4 regions of the Metabacillus hrfriensis genome follow, and region 3 is predicted to be linked to each of the others. Evidence: riboswitches for the same ligand, from Rfam matches in the RefSeq annotation. Region 3 holds a riboswitch; each other region holds the start of a gene.

Region 1 (5,271 bases), 1.4 Mb from region 3:
TAGCCAAGCTCCTGCTCAACTGTCTCGTAAGCTTTCTCCGGAGATTTCTTCCAGTCATTCTTAATGAATGAAACGTATTTAGCCTGCTCAAGTCCGGCCTGTGCAAACAGGTTTTTCATAATCACTTTATCCATGCCGGCTGCAGAAGCAAGAACGCCATTCCCTACATAAGGAATATTCAGCAATTCAAGCATTCCCTGAACCGTTCCGTCTTCACCGTTTGGTCCATGCAGAAGAGGGAACACTACATCGATTTGCTCATGCTCATTGTCCGTCTTTGAAGGAAAGAGATCCTGATTCAAAGCAACCGGCGATACAGCTGTGCCGCCTTCTTTAAACTGAAGAGCAGCAACGTTTGCAGCAGGCTCCTGCAATTTTGCACCGCGGATCCATTCACCTTTATCTGAAATGTAGATTGGATGTATATCAAATTTGTTTGTATCTAAAGCTTTTATTACAGCAAGTGCGGTCTGCAATGAAACCTGATGCTCTGCTGACTTGCCGCCGTATAATAATCCGACTTTAATTTTCATGTGGATATCCCCCTAAAGAAAGTTCATCTCTTCTATATTATCATTTTCAAATCAAATTGTTATAGCCATCATGCAATTCTTTATAACATTCGAGTGACACGCCTTTTTCCGTCCGCTTTTGATTATCCTATTTTAGCTATTTGTGCTGTTATTGGTGACTCTGGTTTTTGAGCTTGTTATGAGGCTTCATTCAGGTTCTATGATTACCCAACTTCGGCTTTTCTGCTGTTTTGGAGACTCATACTGGCTCTTTGATTCCTCTAAATTCGATTTCCAGCTTTTTTGAGGACTCATACTGGTTCTTTGATTCCTCTAAAAAGTTTTTACACACGTTTTGGAGACTCATACTGGCTCTTTGATTCCTCTAAATCGGATTTCCAGCTTTTTTGAGGACTCATACTGGTTCTTTGATTCCTCAAAAAAGACTTTACACACGTTTTGGAGACTCATACCAGCCCTTTGATTCCTCTAATCCGATTTCCAGCTCTTTTGAGGACTCATACTGGTTCTTTGATTCCTCTACAATGACTTTACACACGTTTTGGAGACTCATACAGGCCCTTTGATTCCTCTAAATCCGATTTCCAGCTCTTTTGAGGACTCAAACATGATCTTTGTTTCCCCTAATTCGGCTTTCCAACTGTTTTGGAGACTCATACCAGCCCTTTGATTCCTCTAAATCCGATTTCCAGCTCTTTTGAGGACTCATACTGGTTCTTTGATTCCTCTAAAATGACTTTACACACGTTTTGGAGACTCATACCAGCCCTTTGATTCCTCTAAATCGGATTTCCAGCTCTTTTGAGGACTCAAACACGATCTTTGTTTCCCCTAATTCGGCTTTCCAACTGTTTTGGAGACTTATACAGGCTCTTTGATTCCTCTAAATCCGATTTCCAGCTCTTTTGAGGACTCATACTGGTTCTTTGATTCCACTAAATCGGATTTCCAGCTCTTTTGAGGACTCAAACACGATCTTTGTTTCCCCTAATTCGGCTTTCCAACTGTTTTGGAGACTTATACAGGCTCTTTGATTCCTCTAAATCCGATTTCCAGCTCTTTTGAGGACTCATACTGGTTCTTTGATTCCACTAAATCGGATTTCCAGCTCTTTTGAGGACTCAAACATGATCTTTGTTTCCCCTAATTCGGCTTTCCAACTGTTTTGGAGACTCATACCAGCCCTTTGATTCCTCTAAATCCGATTTCCAGCTCTTTTGAGGACTCATACACGATCTTTATTTCCCCTAATTCGGCTTTCCAACTGTTTTGGAGACTCATACAGGCCCTTTGATTCCTCTAAATCGGATTTCCAGCTCTTTTGAGGACTCATACACGATCTTTGTTTGCCCTAATTCGGCTTTCCAACTGTTTTGGAGACTCATACTGGCTCTTTAATTCCTCTAAAATCGCTCTCGACCTGTTTCCAGGATCCACCCAGGTTTTTTTGTACATCCTAACAGAGGCATTCGCTATCTGCCAAAACTCCATATCATCCTTTTTATCCAGCACTGCGCATTCAGTGACCAGAGCTCTTTACAAAGTTTATTTTGGCCTGCATAAGCAATTCGTGAATGCAAAATCCTCATTATGTATTAAAATAAAAGCAAGGAGGCATGATCATGAAGCAAATTACATCCAAAGAACAGTTTCAAGAGTTAATTACCCAAGATCAAGAGGTGCTGATCAAATTTTTCGCAGACTGGTGCCCTGACTGTACAAGAATGAATATGTTTATTGATGAAATCATTGGGGCTTATTCTAAATATGATTGGTACGAAATCAATAAGGATGAGTTCCCTGAACTTGCAGAAACTTATCAGGTAATGGGCATCCCAAGCATTCTGATCTTCAAAAACGGTGAAAAACTCGGGCATCTTCACAGCGCTAATGCAAAATCACCAGAGCAAGTAACTGAATTCCTGCAAGAAAAGCTCGGCTGAATTTTTAGAATTGACAGATTAAACAATTTTATTTATGATACAACTAATTTCATATGCTTTCTTATCAAGAGAGGTGGAGGGACATGGCCCTTTGAAGCCTCGGCAACGGATCTATACAGAAACCGTGCCAATTCCAGCAAACGTTATGTTTGACAGATGAGATGGAACTGAAAACAGCAGATTCTGCCTCTCTTCTTACACAAGAGAGGCTTTTTTATGCGGAGAGAGGAGTGTTTTATTGATGAAATACGGATTTTGGCTGCCGATCTTCGGCGGATGGCTCCGGAATGTGGAAAATGAGAATATGCCCCCGACCTACGCATATGCAAAAGAGGTCATTCAAAAGGCGGAAAAATGGGGTTATGATACAACCTTGATTGCCGAGCTTTACTTAAATGATATTAAAGGACCTGAGCACGATTCCCTCGAAGCATGGACCACAGCAGCCGCACTTGCAGCCGTGACAGATAAGATTGAAATCATGACCGCAGTAAGACCCGGTTTTCATAATCCCGCGGTTACAGCAAAAATGGCAGCAAACATCGATCACATCAGCAATGGCAGATTCACCTTAAACGTCGTATCGGCCTGGTGGGAAGAAGAAGCGCGGCAATATGGCGGAATTTTTACTGAGCATGATGCAAGATATGACCGGACAGAAGAATTCATCCAAGTATTAAAAGGGCTGTGGGAAAAAGAAACCTTCACCTATCAAGGCAATTTCTATCAGTTCAGCCAAACACATCTCCATCCAAAGCCTGTACAAAAGCCGAATCCGATTCTTTATGCAGGCGGCGAAAGCCCCCGCGGAAAAGAAACCATTGCGAGGCATTGTGATGCCTATGTAATGCACGGCGGAACGGTTGATGAAATCAGAAGCAAGATTGATGAGATGAAGAAGTTAAGAGCATCTGCTGAAGGCAAACCGTTTCAATCCTTTGGAATGGCTGCTTACATTGTGTGCAGAGATACGGATGATGAGGTTCAGGCGGAGCTTGCAAGAATCACGGATATTAAGGAATCTTCAGCTTATGCGGGATATAAAGATTTCACAACAAAATCCCAGCTTGAACAAAAGCTCGAGCTTTATGATTACTCTGTCTCCAATCGAGGATTGCGACCGAATCTAATCGGAACGCCTGAGCAGATTGCAGAAAAGATTATTCAGTATGAAGATGCCGGGCTCGACTTGCTTCTGCTGCAATTCTCTCCGCAGCTCGAGGAAATGGAACGATTCTCAACAGAAGTGATGCCGCTTGTGGAAGAAAAAAGAAAAGCGAAACTAGAAAGCACATACTCTTCATGAGTATGTGCCTTCTGGTCTTCTTGCTTCAAACGTAATGGTTTGCTCCGCGTGCACGGGCTCTTTTCCATATGTATAATCGGCTGATATCACAATGTCAATAAACCCAAGCCGCTCTAAAACCAATTTAAATTCACGTACACCGTACCATCTCATCGCAAACCTCTGCAGTTCAGTGTCTATCAGCTTGCCTTCCTGCCACTTTTCATATTTCAAATAGCTTACCGAATACTGCTCAAGGTAATTCACTTCCACCCGCTTTGATTCCATTGTAATAACATTCTGTTCGGGTGTAACCCAAGTTTTCGTCTTGACCTCATTTAGAGCTGTATCAGGCTGAAGATACAAATCAAGAATCAGCCGGCCGCCTGCAGCCAGATGATCGTAAAAGTTCTTAAGCGTCAAAATGGATTGCTTTCTGTCTTCAATCAGCAAAAAAGTCCCCGCTGGAATGATAATCGCCTCAAAGGTGCGGGGGAGTTTCATTTCGCTCATCCCCATTTTCTGCAGGACTGGAGACAGCCCCCTCTCCTCGCAGCGCTTTCTGCATGACTCGAGCATATCTTGCGATTGATCGATTCCTTCTATTTTCAGCCCATCCTGAAGAAAAGGAATATAGATTCTTCCTGATCCGGCACCCGGCTCTAAAATACGTCCTTTTACATCCTTGAGACGCTCACGGTAATATTCGATGTCTCCAAAAGAATGGCCGACCGGCTTGTCGATATCATAAACTTCCGTTGCAAGTTTGCTGTAGCTGCTGAACATGTAACCAGCCTCCCGGGTAGAATTATGTTATTATTTATAGCCTTAATCCTGTGACTCATACATAAGAAATGCGGAATCGCCCGTTTAGCTCAGGCAGACAGAAAAGTCCGGGTTTTTGCCGGATTTGTTCAGGCCGAGCGAGTTTGGCAATGGAGCTTGACATCAATGCAGAAAATTACTGCCTTATCTCATCCTATCAAACGTTTGTTTAACTCTTAAATCCTTTTTGTGCGCGGATCATTGCGCTTTACAAGATAGTAGCCGATACCTGCAAGCGCCATAATAATGACAATCGGAATAATATATGGCTCAGCAGCATATTTAATCTCGGTCCAATTCGTGCCTAGCTGAATTCCCAAATACAAAAAGAAAATGGTCCATGGAATCATGGCAGCAACAGTATAAATCGTAAATCTCCATAACGGCATCTTTCCGATCCCGGCAGGAATGGAAATGGCATGTCTCACAACCGGAATGAATCTTGCTGTAAAAATAACCCCGGCACCATATTTTTCAAACCAGGCCTCTGATAGATCCAAATGATGTTTATTAATAAATAAAAACTTCCCGAACTTTTCAAGAAAGGGTCTTCCGCCATAATACCCCATCCAATAAAGGAAAACTTGTGCAAGCGTTCCTCCTATCACTCCGGCAACAACCGCTCCCGCAAACTTAATTTGTCCAAGAGAGATTAAATAGCCGCCATAACCCAGAACAATTTCAC
Region 2 (5,271 bases), 2.3 Mb from region 3:
TATGGTGATTCCGCCTCTTCTTTGAAGGGGTTTTTTATATGGAAAAATGAAAAAGGAGATGGGAATATGGGACAAAATAAGTATCGGCTTGAGACGTTAAATGTACATGGGGGTTTGCAGAAGGATCCTGCAACAGGAGCACGGGCTGTGCCAATTTATCAGTCTAACGCCTATGTTTTTAATGATACGGAGCATGCATCGGATTTATTTGCTTTAAAAGAGCAGGGTTACATTTATACCCGGATACATAATCCTACCTCAACGGTTTTCGAAGAAAGAGTTGCCCAGCTAGAAGGGGGAGTAGGAAGTCTTGCTGTGGCAAGCGGCATGGCTGCGATAACGCTTTCCATATTAAATATTGCCGGAACAGGGGATGAGATTGTCTCTGCCTCAAGCCTATACGGGGGGACCTACAATCTCTTTCAAACCACTTTGCCTAAGTACGGGATACAGACTAAGTTTGTAAATGCGGATGATCCTGAGAATTTCAGGGATGCCATCACACCTAAAACAAAGGCCATTTTTGCAGAAACGATTGGCAATCCAAGTCTGCAGGTTCTTGATTTAGAGGCAGTGTCAAAAATTGCTCATGAAGCAGGTATCCCATTAATTATTGATAACACTTTTGCAACTCCTTATTTATGCAGGCCAATCGAACACGGAGCAGATATTGTCATTCATTCGGCCACCAAATGGCTGCTTGGAAACGGCACGACCCTCGGAGGAATTATCGTAGACGGAGGGAAGTTTGATTGGAACAGCGATAAGTTTCCGGGCTTTACTACTCCAGATCCAAGCTATCACAATCTTGTATATGCAGAAGCATTGCCGGAGGCAGCCTTTATTGTAAAAGCCCGCGTTCAGCTCCTCAGGGATTTAGGGCCTGCTATCAGTCCTTTTAATGCATTTCAATTTGCTCTTGGAGTGGAAACACTTCATGTAAGAATGAAAGAGCATATTTTTAATACGAGAAAAGTGGTTGAGTATTTAAATGAGCATCCTGCAGTTAAATGGGTGCTGTACCCTGAAGATGAACAGCACCCTGACAAGGCCCTGGCAGATAAATATTTAGCTAAAGGGGCAGGCGCGGTTGTAGTGTTCGGCATTGATGGCGGCCGTGCAGCAGGCGCAAAGGTGATTAATTCTGTTAACCTATGGTCGCATGCAGCAAATGTCGGAGATGCCAAAAGCCTGATCATTCATCCTGCCAGCACTACACATCAGCAGCTGGATGCAGAAGGCCTGAAAAAATCAGGAGTAACTGAAGACTTAATTCGATTGTCTGTTGGGATTGAACATATAGATGACCTTCTGGAGGATCTTGAACAGGCAATTGAACAAGCAACGGGTGTGAAATCATTAATTGAATCATCCGTCTTTTCGAATTAATAAAAAACTTTTTGGTTGACACGGTCTTTTGGCACATGATAAAATCACACTCGTACTACTAACTCACTGAATTTAAACGTAAACTAATTAAATAAATTGTAAGTCTCTTATCCAGAGAGGTGGAGGGAAAGTGCCCTGCGAAGCCCGGCAACCGTCAATTTTATTGAAAAGGTGCCAATTCACTCAAAGCTGTTATTCAGTTTTGAAAGATGAGAGAAAGGTTCTTCTATAGATATGCCTTTCTGCTCATTTATGCAGAAAGGCATTTTTGTTTTCTTAAAAGTTTAAGGGGAACAAGTGGTTCCGCTTTTCTTAATAAAAAAAATGAACCTGACGTAATTCGTGCAAAATGATAGTGAGTGGAATTTTGGAAGAAGGTGAATTCATGATTACGTTAAAAGATGTCAAAAAAGTCTTTCAATCAAAAAGCGGAAATGTTACCGCGGTTGATTCAGTTGACTTGAACATAAATCAAGGTGAAATTTTCGGAATTATCGGTTATAGCGGAGCAGGAAAAAGCTCACTGATCAGATTGCTGAACGGACTTGAAAAGCCTACAGGCGGTTCCATTCAAGTAGCGGGAAGAGAGATCGATAAAATCCGCGGAGATGAACTGAGAACGGCAAGACACGAAATAAGCATGATCTTTCAGCATTTTAATCTCCTTTGGTCAAGGTCGGTCCGGGAAAATATTTCGTTTCCATTAGAAATTGCCGGAGTGAAAAAAGAGCAGCGGGTGAAACGAGTGGAAGAGCTGATTAAGCTTGTAGGGCTGGAAGGGCGGGAAGATGCATATCCATCCCAGCTGAGCGGAGGACAAAAACAGCGTGTCGGTATTGCAAGAGCTCTTGCGAATAACCCAAAAGTATTGCTTTGTGACGAAGCAACATCTGCACTGGACCCGCAAACAACAGATTCAATTCTTGAACTGCTGGTGGATATTAACGAAAGACTGGGTTTGACCATTGTCCTGATTACACATGAAATGCATGTTATTCGTAAAATCTGCCATCGTGTTGCCGTTATGGAGAACGGAAGGATTGTTGAGCAGGGTGAAGTGCTCGATGTTTTCAAAAAACCGCAGCAGTCTATTACGAAGCGCTTTGTGAAACAAATTACGGAGCCTGATGATACGCAGGAAACGATGGAATTGATTCTTGAAAAATACAAACACGGAATGGTTATTCAGCTAACATTTGTGGGGGATTCAACAGAAAGTCCGCTCATTACGAATCTTATACGAAACCATCCGATTGAAGTAAACATCCTTCAAGGGAAAATATCGCAAACTCAAAGCGGATCATATGGTACCTTGCTCATTCATATGGACGGGCAACCTGAAGAGCTTGATAAGGCAATGGCATTTATCCGCTCTCAAGAAGTTGAAGCGGAGGTGATTGCAAATGTTTGAGAATGTGAGATGGGAAAATGTATGGGAAGCTACAAGTGAAACCTTATTCATGACAGGATTCTCCGTGGCTGCAACATTTTTCTTGGGCATTATACTCGGGCTGCTGTTATTCTTAACTTCCAGAGGCGGAATATGGGAAAATAAACCGGTAAATATCATTATATCTGCATTCGTGAATATTTTCCGGTCGATTCCGTTTATTCTGCTTATCATTTTGCTGATTCCTTTTACAAAGGCCATTTTAGATACGTTTCTTGGAGCAAAAGCAGCATTGCCGGCTTTAATTATCGGCGCTGCGCCATTTTATGGACGAATGGTTGAAATTGCTCTACGAGAAATAGATAAAGGAGTCATTGAGGCTGCAAGATCGATGGGTGCAAAAACATCAACAATCATTTGGAAGGTATTAATACCTGAATCATCTCCTGCGCTTATCTCCGGCATTACCGTAACCGCAATTGCACTTGTCGGCTACACAGCCATGGCAGGGGTTGTCGGCGCCGGAGGATTAGGAAATCTTGCATTTCTTGAAGGTTTCCAGCGGAATAATAATGCTGTAACAATGATTGCGACAATCTTGATATTAGTGATTGTATTTATCATCCAATTTATTGGGGACTTTATAACATCAAAATTAGATAAACGTTAGGGAGGAAATTTACATGAAGAAATTATTATTAAGTGCTGTATTCGCAACATCTGCTTTCGCTCTTGCTGCATGTGGTTCAGGAGGCGGAAATGGCGAAGGAGAAGAAACAAAAACGCTGAAAATCGGTGCTTCAAATGTCCCGCATGCGGAAATTCTGGAGGAAGCACAGCCTTTGCTTGAGGAAAAAGGCATTGAACTTGATATCGTGCCGTTCCAGGATTATATCCTGCCGAATAAATCTCTCGCAAGTAAAGAAATTGATGCCAACTTCTTTCAGCATATTCCATATTTAGAGTCTCAAATGGCGGAAAATAAAGATTACGACTTTGTTAATGCAGGCGGCATTCATATCGAGCCAATTGGTGTGTATTCTAAAAAACATAAATCATTAGAAGAGATTCCAGAGGGCGGCACAATTATCATGAGTAACTCTGTAGCTGATCATGGCCGCATGCTTTCATTGCTTGAAAGCGAAGGCTTAATTACGATCAAAGAAGGTGTCGATAAAACAACTGCAACAATTGATGATATCGCTGAAAACAAAAAAAATCTGAAATTCAAAGCAGATGTAGAAGCAAGTATCCTTCCGCAGGCTTATAACAACGATGAAGGCGATGCTGTTTTAATTAATACGAACTATGCAATTGGTGCAGGACTCAATCCTCAAAAAGATGCGATTGCACTTGAAGGGTCAGAATCACCATATGTAAACATCATCACAGTCCGCAAAGGCGATGAAGAAAAAAAAGAAATTAAAGCTTTAGTAGAAGTGCTTCATTCAAAAGAAATTCAATCGTTTATTGAAGAAAAATATGAAGGTGCAGTAGTACCTGTTGACGGAGAATAAATAGAAAGAGAGCACCCGAAATTCGGTGCTCTCTTTTTTATCTGAAATAACCCAATACAATATAGTAGAAATTAGGAATAAACGCTTCCGAAAAAACTCTTTTTACACATACATCTCCTGAATGTTTTGCATACTAATGATGATTAATATAAGGAATGGAGCTGAAAATTAATGCAGCATTTTGAACCGAGAAATATAAGCGAAGCCGCTTTGCATAATTACAAAGAAGGTCTAGGAGTTTTTACAGAAAAAATGCCTGAGCTTGCACATCTTTATAATGAATTCACTGAAGAATGTTTCAAAGAAGGAACACTTTCCCAAAAAGAAAAGCAGTTGATTGCACTTGGCATAAGCATCTATTCACAAGATGAATATTGTATTATTTATCATACAAAAGGCTGTTTAGACCAGGGAGCAAGCGAACAGGAAATTCTAGAAACAGTCGGAGTAACAGCTGCCTTTGGCGGCGGAGCGGCAATGAGTCAATCTGTTACCTTAGTTCAAGAGTGCATCACAGAATTGAATCACCTAAAGCAATAGCATACTCGAGCATATCGGAGTATTTATAAAAGAACTGTGTCTTAAATACTGACATCCGATATGAAGAACCATGATCCTTTCATATCCTTCTATATGATGATTGAGGCTGTTTTGACCAGGTGTTATCATATAAGAGTGCTAATTGATAAACATTGAAAGGATGATTCATTATCTACGCAAGTCAGCAAAAGCTTGATTTGAATTACACAAGTGAAATGGAAAAAGCCTTAATGCAGTCTCATAAAATGGGATATGCAGTATACAGCAGAAACCATGAAAAGCGTATGGAAGTAGAAAAGAATCGTGAAAAAGATTATCAGCAAAGCAAACATCTATTTGCAGTATTAGATCGTAAAATGAATTAATATACCAATCAAAAGGAATCAGTCACTGGCTGATTCCTTTTGAGTTATATATATCCGGTCCTTTTTGGGA
Region 3 (5,271 bases):
TAGGTGAGCGGAAGATGAAATCGTTCTGGACCAATTTGGCTGAAAAAGGATGCAGGGCAAAATCAGTTTATCTTTGTGATTTTCACCCGGATGTTCTTTTTAACCCCCAGTCCGGTCATCCGAAATTCCGTCATTTAATAGATGGAATAAACTCCTCAAGAGTCGTCATACTCGCGGTTCCAAAACAGTTCCTGCCTTCTTTTTATGCGATGCAATCCATCCTTGAAGCTTTACCTGCTGAGATTTTCAAAGGAAAGCTGCTGATGCCTGTGTTTTCACCTGCAGAGGAGAATGAAGACATTCCGGAAAAGATCATGCGTCTGATTAGCCGTTTTCATGAAACAATTATTATAGAAGAAAGCAGATAAAGGCCCTCCTTGAAGTTAAAGGAGGGTTTCATTTTTCATATAGGCTTACTCATATTCCTTTAATACTTTTTCAATGAATGAATTATCCACTACTTCCGAGACGTTCAGTTCTTTTTTCAGTCCTCCGAGTTCGAGCAGAAGATCAGCAGTGCTTTGCTGTTCATTTATGATGCTCTCATCGATCGGTGTGTTTGCAGGCACGGAGTTTTCAAGAACTTTTCGGATCACTTCTTTATCCGTTTTCTTAAGTTCAGAATAAATCGCAATTGCTTCTTCTTTGTTTTCATTTTGCCATCTCGTTGCTTTTTCTGAAACTTTCAGATAAAGCTCAACAAGTTCAGGATGTTCATCAGCAAATTGAGTGCGTACGATTTGAAAGCCAGGGCTGAAGGTGCCGATCGCTTTTCCGTTCGAGAGAACTCTTGCTTCATTTTTTACAACTTGGATGGACTGATAAGGCTCCCAAATCGCCCAGGCGTCTACTTTATTCGTTTCAAAAGCAGCCTGCGCTTCATCAGGCTGAAGCTGAATGATCTGTATTTCAGATGGATCCATGCCTTCCTTTTCAAGGAAGCGGTACAGCAATCCAAATGCGCTGCTTCCTTTGGCAACCGCTACTTTTTTTCCCTTTAAATCCTCTGGTTTTTGAATAGGGCTATCTTTATGGACAAGAATAGCATCCCCTTTTTCTCCGGTGCTTGCTGATGCGATTTCTTTAAACGGAATATCAGCACCCTGGCCGGATAGGACCGGAATATTGCCGACCCTCCCAAAATCAATCCTTCCTGATGCAATGGCTTCAAAATAGGAGGGGCCGCTTTGAAATTCGACCCATTTAACTTTTGCGCCAGCCTTATTGAATTCTTCCTCAAACCAGCCTTTATGCTTTGCAAGCAAAATAGGCCAGATGCTTTGCTGAATACCGATATTGACCGTTATACCCTCTTTCTTTGATTCGCTGTTCTCTATTGAACCAGCTGATTTAGACCCGCACCCAGAAAGAACGGTGAGCAGCATAAAGAAAATCAAGTACCCAGTAAAACGATTCGTTCTTTTCATATTCATCCCCCTAGAAGATATGTTGAAATAGTAACCCATTTTCACTTCCTTTTCTCCGCTGAAACAGGAAAGGCCCTATCTAACAGCATAAAGATGCTGCTAGACAGGGCCTTCGGTTGACAGATCGGCTTATGTATGAATATATATCCATGTTAATACTTACTATTCCGATTTGTCAAGTGTGATTTATTTTCAAATCACATTGATAAATCAGAATATTCGGAGTAAAATAATAACAATAACTGAAAACGTCGACCAGACTGCTGGAGGCTTTCGTTCCTGTTTATTTTTCTCACAGAATGAAAGCCTCTTCGTCTATACAAAAGGAGGATGCTGTTATGAAGTATTTGCTGATTGCAGGCGGGGATCGCATCGAGCCCATCGTGGCGAGACTTGCGCAGGAAGGGGTAAAGGTGATTTCTCATCTGGACGGAAGAAAACCCAAGATGACCGTCAAAGAAATTCCATGCAAAGTGGAGGTGGTACTCATACTCACCGATTACATCAATCACAATCTCTCCACGATTGTAAAAAGAAAGGCTCAGGAGAAGGCGATTCCTGTTTTTTTCTCGAAACGCTCATGGACCTCCATATCCTGTGAATTGAAAAAAATCATGACAGCGTAGTCTAATTATGCATTAAAACCAACTTGACACATAGGATTAATTAGTATTAAAATAAAATCAGAAAAATCGCTGATCGGTCGACCGAAAGCTCATACCAATAGGTATGGGTTATTTTTGTGGGGACACTATGGTCTAATAGAAATTCTTCTTATCAAGAGAGGCGGAGGGAATGGCCCGATGAAGTCTCAGCAGCAGCTTCTACGTGTGAAGACTGTGCTAAATCCATCAAGCTTCAGTGCTTGGAAGATGAGAAGGGGCACGTTCATTTTAAATGAACCCTCTTCTTTGTAATCAGAAGGGGGTATTATTTATTCCCCCTTATATTAAGAAAAAGGGGTGTCTGAATTGGGAAACATGATTCGTCAGGCTATTGAAAAAAGAAAAAAACATCTCATCGGCAAACTGCTTAGCAACGGTATTTATAAGAAGAATGATTTACATTTATTTGAGCTGACTTTAACGGAGCTTGAGGAGGAATTCAAGCGGATTTTAAAAGTGCAAAATTAAATGAGAGTGTTCCAAAAGTCTAACTTTTGGTCACCCTGGCAGACTGGCAGCTTACCTCAGCTGTGATAGAAATAACTATCATACAAACCAAAACCACTTAAATCATACAAAGAAAAAAGCTGAATCAAAAGTGTCGTTTTTAAAACGGCCTTTTGATTCAGCCTTTTGAACAGGTTTGAACCCGAGATATTATTAATCTTTACTGCTCGCTTCCTTCATCTGTTTCCTCAATCGGACTATTGAACTCTTCAATGATTTCTGCACCTTCAGGCGGTTCAAGTTTAAATAATCCATGATTTTTTTCATATTCCTTTACTTCAAACTGGATGACTTTAGGCTGATCATCGATTGCTTTCCCCTCAGCCACAAGCATTTCTTTCACCACATATCCTGTTTCTTTATCAAACCAGAACTCAACGGTCCTATCAGCACTATAGGTAATTTGATAACGGTCTGCCTTTCGTCCGGCGATCGTCGTTTCCCCTAAACTCTTTATCTGATCAGGATCTAATTCTTTCAGAATATCTTGTGTAACTTGAGAAGCTGTTAAAAGCAGTTCAGTAATAGTAAATGTGTTCTCTTCTTTATCGTAACTTTTCTGGAACTTTCCATTTACAACTGTCACATTCCCGTTCTCATATTCCCGTCTTTCTTTTCTTCCTGAAACGTACTGCTTACTGCTATCATCAAAAACAATATAAATAATCAGCTCTGTTTCCTTCTTCTTTTTATCCTCATCCTTATGCTCCAATGGTTTGTCCATTTCTAAAAACTTGTCTCTGATTAACTCATTGAGCGCTCTTTCTATCGCTGCTTTGACAGGAGGTGTGTTCCAGGCTGCAAGACAAAGAATGAAGAGGGATGCACAAATGAGTGCTGCGCGTTTTAAGTATTTATATGGAAGTGGCTGTTGCTTTTTCTTTTGAGGAAGCATGACCTCTTTATCTTCGAGAATGATGTCCAGAGCTTCTTCAAGCTGCAGAAATTGTTCAAAGGATTCTGAGCATTCTTCGCATTCTTCAATGTGCTCAAGCAGGGCATCCTGTTCCGGCTCTGACAGCTGATCAAAGATAAGAATTTTTTCCTGGCATTTTTCGCAGTTCATTTATAGCACCCCCTTACTTTTAAGAGCGTCCATTAATTTCTTGCGGCCCCTAAATACTCTTGTCTTTACTTTTGCAAGTGAAATTTTAAGGCTTGCGGCTATTTCTTCGTATGAACGGCCTTGATTTCTTAAGATGAGAATATTCTTTGTTTCTTGATCAAGTGTCTGAAAAACTTCTTTAACCTCGCCGATCATTTCTTTCGACAGAAATGCCCGTTCAGGTGTTTCGGTGTTGATGCTGATGTTGTGCTTGTATTCTTCACTCACATGCTGTACAGTGTCCTGATTTCGTTTCATTTTTCGTAAATGGTCATAGGTTGTGTTTTTTGACAGAATCGTAATCCAAGCTTCGATATTTTCAGGATATTCTTTCTCTTTGTCTGAAAAGTACCGAAAGATTTTAATTGAAGCATCTTGAAGGATGTCGTCGACTAGAGAAGAATTCTTGATTAACTTCCTGATGGTTTTCTCCATTCTGGGACGGTGCGCTTCAATCAGCTTTTCAACATTTACTGTTTCCAATCTTCCCACCCTTTTTCCATACTGAATTGACGTCTCATATTACGATTAGTTTCAAAAATATGTAAAATAAATCATAAAAAATCCAAACCTCTGTCATTATAACAAAGGAAAGCGTGTCCAAATGAAATTATTTTATGATAATGGAAACTTTTTCCCTGATGGTTCGTATTACAATTGAATACATAAATCGACAGAAAGAAAAGAGGTTTTAAATCATGACGCAGTATGCACTTGAAGTGCAGTCTCTGACAAAGAAGATCGGCAAAAAAACAATCGTGGATGATGTCAGCTTTCAAGTAGAAAAAGGAGAGATCTTTGGACTGCTTGGCCCTAATGGAGCCGGAAAAACAACAATCATCCGAATGATTGTCAGTCTGATTAACCGCACTGGCGGGAATGTCATCATCAATGGCCATAATCTCGATGATTCCTTCAAGGAAGCGATGAGCGAGATTGGCGCAATCGTTGAGAACCCGGAGTTTTACAAATATATGAGCGGATTAAAAAACATCCGTCATTATGAACGAATGGCTGTAAAAGATATTTCAGAAAAACGCAGAAACGAAGTCATTGAACTTGTGGGACTTCAGCATGCGATGCATCAAAAGGTAAAAACATATTCTCTTGGTATGCGCCAGCGTCTTGGAGTTGCGCAGTCATTATTACATAATCCCTCTGTTTTAATTTTTGACGAGCCCACAAATGGCCTTGATCCGCAGGGAATCAGAGAGTTCAGAGATTACTTGCGCAAACTTGCAGACGATGGGATCTCTGTACTTGTATCTTCTCATATGCTTTCTGAGATGCAGCTGATGTGCGACCGGTTTGCGATTATTGAAAAAGGAAAATTGATTCATATCTCATCCATGCATGATTCAATGGAAGAAAGCAAAGAAATGACGCGTGAGGTTATTTTTGAAGTAAGCGACATCTCTGAGGCGGCCATTCTTATTAAAGAAAAAGGCTTATATGAAGGTGTAATTGAAGCAAATGGTGAGCAGCTTAAGCTTCATTTGGATAAGGAAAAGACAATGGTCATCAATCAGCTGCTCGTTCAAAACGGAGTCGGCGTATACGGAATCGT
Region 4 (5,271 bases), 2.4 Mb from region 3:
AAAGTTGAAGCGTTTCCTGGCCATAAATGCAATAAAGCGCAACAATCACTTCTGTATCCGTATCCGTTTTCAACTTAAATCCATGGGAAAAAATGATTTCTCTGAGCTCAATATAGTTATAAATTTCACCGTTAAACACAATATAGTAGCGGTCATCAGATCCATAAGCCATAGGCTGGTGTCCGCTTTTAACATCAATAATGCTTAACCGCTGAAAGGCCAGAAGAACCTGCTCATCTTGATAAATTCCGCTGTCATCCGGACCTCTGTGTTCTATTTTTCTGCTTGCCTTCTCAATGAATGTATTAAATAAAAGATCTCTCGTTTGTTTACGATAATCAATAATTCCAACAAATCCGCACATCCTATTCGCCTCCAAAAGTGTCTTTCCACTTATAAAACGAAGACTAGTAAGAGATTGTTGCATTTTTTTACAAAATTAAACAAAAATCCCGATTTTTTTCGACAAAAAAAAGGATGAGAGCTGCATACAGCAGTATTCTCATCCTTTTTTACTTATTATCGGTTTAAAGCCTGTTCTTTAAGAGCTTCTGCTTTATCTGTTCTTTCCCATGGAAGGTCAAGATCATTACGGCCGAAGTGTCCGTAGGCAGCTGTTTGTTTGTAAATTGGACGGCGAAGATTCAGCATGTTGATGATTCCTGCCGGACGAAGGTCAAAGTTAGCACGAACAACATCCACTAACACATCTTCCTTCACTTTCCCTGTTTCAAATGTATCGATCGCAATTGATACCGGCTGAGCTACACCAATTGCGTATGCAAGCTGAACTTCACATTTATCAGCAAGGCCAGCTGCTACAATATTCTTAGCTACATAGCGTGCTGCATAAGCTGCAGAGCGGTCAACTTTTGTTGGATCTTTACCAGAGAATGCACCGCCTCCGTGACGAGCATACCCTCCGTAAGTATCAACGATGATTTTACGGCCTGTTAAGCCTGCATCGCCCTGCGGTCCGCCGATTACGAAACGGCCAGTCGGGTTGATGAAGTATTTTGTATCTTCATCAATTAATTCATTCGGTACAACCGGGTTAATTACATGTTCTTTTACGTTGCGCTGAATTTGCTCCAATGAAATTTCAGGGTGATGCTGAGTTGAAATAACAATTGTATCAATGCGAACAGGCTTGTCATTTTCATCATACTCAACTGTTACTTGAGTTTTACCGTCAGGACGAAGGTACGGAAGAATTTCTTCTTTGCGGACTTCTGTTAAACGGCGTGCAAGTTTGTGAGCAAGTGAGATCGGCAGCGGCATTAATTCTTTCGTTTCGTTATTTGCAAAACCGAACATCAATCCTTGGTCACCTGCACCAATAGCTTCAATCTGCTCATCTGTCATTTTTCCTTCACGTGCTTCAAGCGCCTGATCAACACCCATCGCGATATCTGCTGACTGTTCATCAATTGAAGTAAGTACTGCACATGTTTCTGCATCAAAACCATATTTTGCACGAGTGTAGCCAATTTCTTTAACCGTTTCGCGAACGATTTTTGGAATGTCTACATAAGTAGAAGTTGTAATTTCACCAGCAACCAGAACAAGACCTGTTGTAACAGATGTTTCACAAGCTACACGTGCATTTGCATCTTTTTCTAGGATTGCATCTAAAATCGAGTCAGAAATCTGGTCACAAATTTTATCAGGATGACCTTCAGTTACAGACTCTGAAGTAAACAGACGACGTTGTTTAGTCATTAAAGTTTTCCTCCTCAAAAGGTTAGATGATACGGAACTCATTCCCTTTCATATTTTGACCATTTGGCAAAATATTTCAGTTGGCATGTTTTAGGAGAATCCACGAGTACTTTCAGGCAAAATATATTTGAAATAAAAAATCCTTTCCCGCGAGGAAAGGTTATTTACTAAAATCGTAGCCTTTCGCTCTTATCGATCAAGGGCTTTCGCCTTGCATCAGGTTAGCACCTTTGCTCGCAAAAATTCACGAAAATGAATTTTCAAGATAAAGCAGGTTGCTGGGTTTCATTGGGCCTGTCCCTCCACCAGCTCGGGATAAGAGAATCCGTTCAAGGACATATAATATCGTATATTTCCTTCAGGTGTCAACAAAAACTGACAAGGTTTTCGCATAAGATTTTTCAGAACCCTTTTTATATGATTCCACAAAATGCCGAAATAAAAACATTCCTATTATATATGTATCATTTTCATCAAAAACGTTTCTAAAACCGTTCCATTTCATCAATTTGTACGTAGAATAAGTTAAATAGTATAGACTATTCATTTTAATGTGTTATACTAATTAAGAAGAATCACTTAACATATAGTTGAAAATAATAATAGAAATATAGGTAAAGGATGGGTATGGGATGAATTCAATTGAAATTACAAATGAGCTTGATGTTTTACTTAAAGGGGAAAATGCATTTCATAACTTATCAGTTCCCGTTCTTGTAGAGAAAGTATTAGAGCGCAAAGAAGGTACATTAACTTCAACGGGAGCAGTCCGTGCAACAACTGGTACTTACACAGGACGTTCACCTAAAGATAAATTTATTGTAAAAGAAAATTCAACAAATGACAAAATTGAGTGGGGTGCTGTTAATCAGCCTTTCTCTGAAACGGCATTTGAAAAATTGTATTTAAAAGTTCTTTCATACTTAAAAGACCGCAATGAGCTTTTTGTTTTCAAAGGCTTTGCCGGAGCTGACGCAAAATACCGCCTGCCGATTCAGGTTGTAAATGAATTCGCCTGGCATAACCTTTTTGCACAGCAATTATTCATTCAGCCAGAGAGCGGAGATGAGCTGATTCAGCATGATAATCCATTCACGATCGTGTCTGCACCAAACTTTAAAGCAGATCCGTCAGTAGATGGAACAAATTCTGAAACTTTTATCATCATTTCTTTTGAGAAAAGAACGATCTTAATCGGAGGAACGGAATATGCAGGAGAAATGAAAAAATCTATTTTCTCTGTCATGAATTACCTTCTTCCTGAAAGCGGTATCCTGCCGATGCACTGCTCTGCAAATGTTGGTCAGGAAGGCGATGTGGCCCTTTTCTTCGGTCTGTCTGGAACAGGAAAAACAACCTTGTCTGCTGATCCTAAACGCAAATTAATCGGCGATGATGAGCACGGATGGTCAAATGCCGGTGTTTTTAATATCGAAGGAGGCTGTTATGCAAAGTGCATCAACCTCTCACGTGAAAAAGAACCTCAAATTTTTGATTCAATAAGATTCGGGTCAGTGCTTGAAAATGTAGTACTTGATGATGACACAAGAATTGCTGACTATGACGATACCTTCTTTACTGAAAATACAAGAGCGGCCTATCCCCTTGAAGCAATGGATAACATTGTGAAGCCTAGTATTGCAGGCCACCCGCATACGATTGTCTTTTTAACTGCTGACGCATTTGGAGTTCTTCCTCCTATCAGCAAATTAACAAAAGAACAGGCCATGTACCACTTCTTAAGCGGCTATACAAGCAAGCTTGCCGGAACAGAGCGAGGCATTACATCACCTCAGGCTACATTCTCTACGTGCTTTGGCTCGCCTTTCCTGCCGCTTCCTGCTACTGTTTATGCCGAGATGCTCGGCCAGAAAATTGATGAGCATCAGGCAAATGTATTCTTAGTCAACACAGGCTGGACTGGCGGAGAATACGGAACCGGCAAGCGCATGAAATTGAAATATACACGCGCAATGGTTCAATCCGCTCTTGAAGGTGAATTAGACAACGTGGAAACTGTTACAGATGAAAACTTCGGACTGAAAATTCCAATTCACGTTCCTGGTGTGCCGGATGAAGTGCTTCAGCCAGTTAAAACTTGGGACAGCATAGATGCGTATAATGAAAAAGCAAAAGAGCTTGCAGGCAAGTTCAAACAAAATTTCAAAAAGTTCAATCACGTTTCAGAAGAGATTGAAACTCTTGGCGGACCAAAAGTATAACACTCCAAAACTCCAAAAGCTATGCCACACACTGGCATAGCTTTTTTTGATGTATCACAGCTCTCTTGATAAATTGGAAAAGAGCTCAGTTTGAATCATTCTGACGTTTTTCCTTTTTTCAAGGCAGATCCATATGATAAAATTGTATAAAAAAGTAAATCAATCATTTCTTTTAAGGGGGTGATGTTTTGGCGAATTCAGTCCGTTTGCCAGATTCTGCAGCGTCTCATGCAAAGCCCGGCAGTAAAAAGGCGATACTTTGCATGGGGCGGACACTTATTTAAATCGCCCGCATCAGCGTTTGCCTTTTTAAGTACTGCGGCTTTGCACCTTATTTTTACGATTACAAATAAGGGGCTGGCAGAAATGAAATATATGAACGCAAACGCTATTTTACCTGAAGAACTGATTGCAGAAATTCAGCAGTACATTCAGGGAGAGACCATCTACATCCCGAAACCGGAAACAGCTCACTATAAGTGGGGCACCCGGTCCGGAGGAAGAAAAGTGCTCGATGACAGAAACCGTTCGATTAAGCGCAGTTTTAAAAGCGGCAAAAAAATTCAGGAATTAGCTGAAGAATTTTACCTTTCAGCTGAAACAATCAAAAAGATTGTCTATACGAAATAAAAGCAAAAAGCACTGATGATCCAAAAGATGATCAGTGTTTTTTTATAGATAAGCAAATATAAAATTTTGCTCATTGATGTTTAGCTCCATTGCCCAACTCCTCGGCCAGAACAAATCCGCTTTTCTTATGCAGAGTTTGATTCCTATTCATTTTAACCATATAAAATATATAACTGTTCTTTTATTATAGAATTAAACCTTTTACTATTATGGCCTGAATGGAGGATCTTGCAATGGAACCATTTATAAGAAGCGACCAATACAACTATATTAAAGCGCAGACACAACTGCTTGTGAATGGGTATGGAACGGTTAATGACCCAAACGTGTTAAAGGCCTTAAAATCTCTTGCACAGGAAAGGACGTTCATGTTATTCGACGAAATTGGACCTGAAGAGAATGATCTGCTCACACCCATAAATGATGTCAAAGACAAATCTGATGCGGATGTCTTTCTATCTCAAATAAAACCTTTTGTTATTCCATTTAAAAAAGTAACCGAGCAAACTATTAAAAAGCTGTTTCCTAAAGCTAAGAAAATAAAGGCTCCTACATCATTAGAAGAACTGGATTATACTGAAATTTCTTACTTGAGCTGGCATGATAAAGGATCAGGGAGACAATATATAATAGCCCCTCAAAACAATAAGCTCACAGGCTTGCAGGGGACGTTCAACAGCATCAATCAAAAAGGCAT

The links. A riboswitch is a leader RNA that binds a small molecule or an ion and turns the genes downstream of it on or off. The one in region 3 is predicted to bind S-adenosylmethionine.
Region 1: it holds a riboswitch for S-adenosylmethionine, as region 3 does, so the genes downstream of both, QLQ22_RS01280 (LLM class flavin-dependent oxidoreductase) here and fbpA (Fur-regulated basic protein FbpA) in region 3, are expected to answer to the same signal.
Region 2: it holds a riboswitch for S-adenosylmethionine, as region 3 does, so the genes downstream of both, QLQ22_RS21815 (methionine ABC transporter ATP-binding protein) here and fbpA (Fur-regulated basic protein FbpA) in region 3, are expected to answer to the same signal.
Region 4: it holds a riboswitch for S-adenosylmethionine, as region 3 does, so the genes downstream of both, metK (methionine adenosyltransferase) here and fbpA (Fur-regulated basic protein FbpA) in region 3, are expected to answer to the same signal.

What each region holds. Positions count from the first base shown of each region.
Region 1 is NZ_CP126116.1:225,789-231,059, reverse strand. Features, by position in the region: gene QLQ22_RS01290 (D-alanine--D-alanine ligase) at 1-533, opposite strand, end outside; gene QLQ22_RS01285 (thioredoxin family protein) at 2,156-2,476, shown strand; SAM riboswitch class I at 2,535-2,639, shown strand; gene QLQ22_RS01280 (LLM class flavin-dependent oxidoreductase) at 2,718-3,782, shown strand; gene QLQ22_RS01275 (class I SAM-dependent methyltransferase) at 3,777-4,547, opposite strand; gene uptA (undecaprenyl phosphate transporter UptA) at 4,763-5,271, opposite strand, start outside.
Region 2 is NZ_CP126116.1:4,384,375-4,389,645, reverse strand. Features, by position in the region: gene QLQ22_RS21820 (O-acetylhomoserine aminocarboxypropyltransferase/cysteine synthase family protein) at 67-1,389, shown strand; SAM riboswitch class I at 1,494-1,605, shown strand; gene QLQ22_RS21815 (methionine ABC transporter ATP-binding protein) at 1,775-2,800, shown strand; gene QLQ22_RS21810 (methionine ABC transporter permease) at 2,793-3,449, shown strand; gene QLQ22_RS21805 (MetQ/NlpA family ABC transporter substrate-binding protein) at 3,463-4,296, shown strand; gene QLQ22_RS21800 (carboxymuconolactone decarboxylase family protein) at 4,468-4,836, shown strand; gene QLQ22_RS21795 (YuzK family famiily protein) at 5,052-5,201, shown strand.
Region 3 is NZ_CP126116.1:1,604,620-1,609,890, forward strand. Features, by position in the region: gene QLQ22_RS07950 (hypothetical protein) at 1-368, shown strand, start outside; gene QLQ22_RS07955 (aliphatic sulfonate ABC transporter substrate-binding protein) at 414-1,427, opposite strand; gene QLQ22_RS07960 (DUF2325 domain-containing protein) at 1,766-2,053, shown strand; SAM riboswitch class I at 2,199-2,306, shown strand; gene fbpA (Fur-regulated basic protein FbpA) at 2,408-2,560, shown strand; gene QLQ22_RS07970 (LolA family protein) at 2,760-3,665, opposite strand; gene QLQ22_RS07975 (RNA polymerase sigma factor) at 3,666-4,187, opposite strand; gene QLQ22_RS07980 (ABC transporter ATP-binding protein) at 4,403-5,271, shown strand, end outside.
Region 4 is NZ_CP126116.1:3,991,068-3,996,338, forward strand. Features, by position in the region: gene asnB (asparagine synthase (glutamine-hydrolyzing)) at 1-364, opposite strand, end outside; gene metK (methionine adenosyltransferase) at 520-1,722, opposite strand; SAM riboswitch class I at 1,909-2,044, opposite strand; gene pckA (phosphoenolpyruvate carboxykinase (ATP)) at 2,355-3,944, shown strand; gene QLQ22_RS19840 (CD3324 family protein) at 4,311-4,574, shown strand; gene QLQ22_RS19845 (FusB/FusC family EF-G-binding protein) at 4,808-5,271, shown strand, end outside.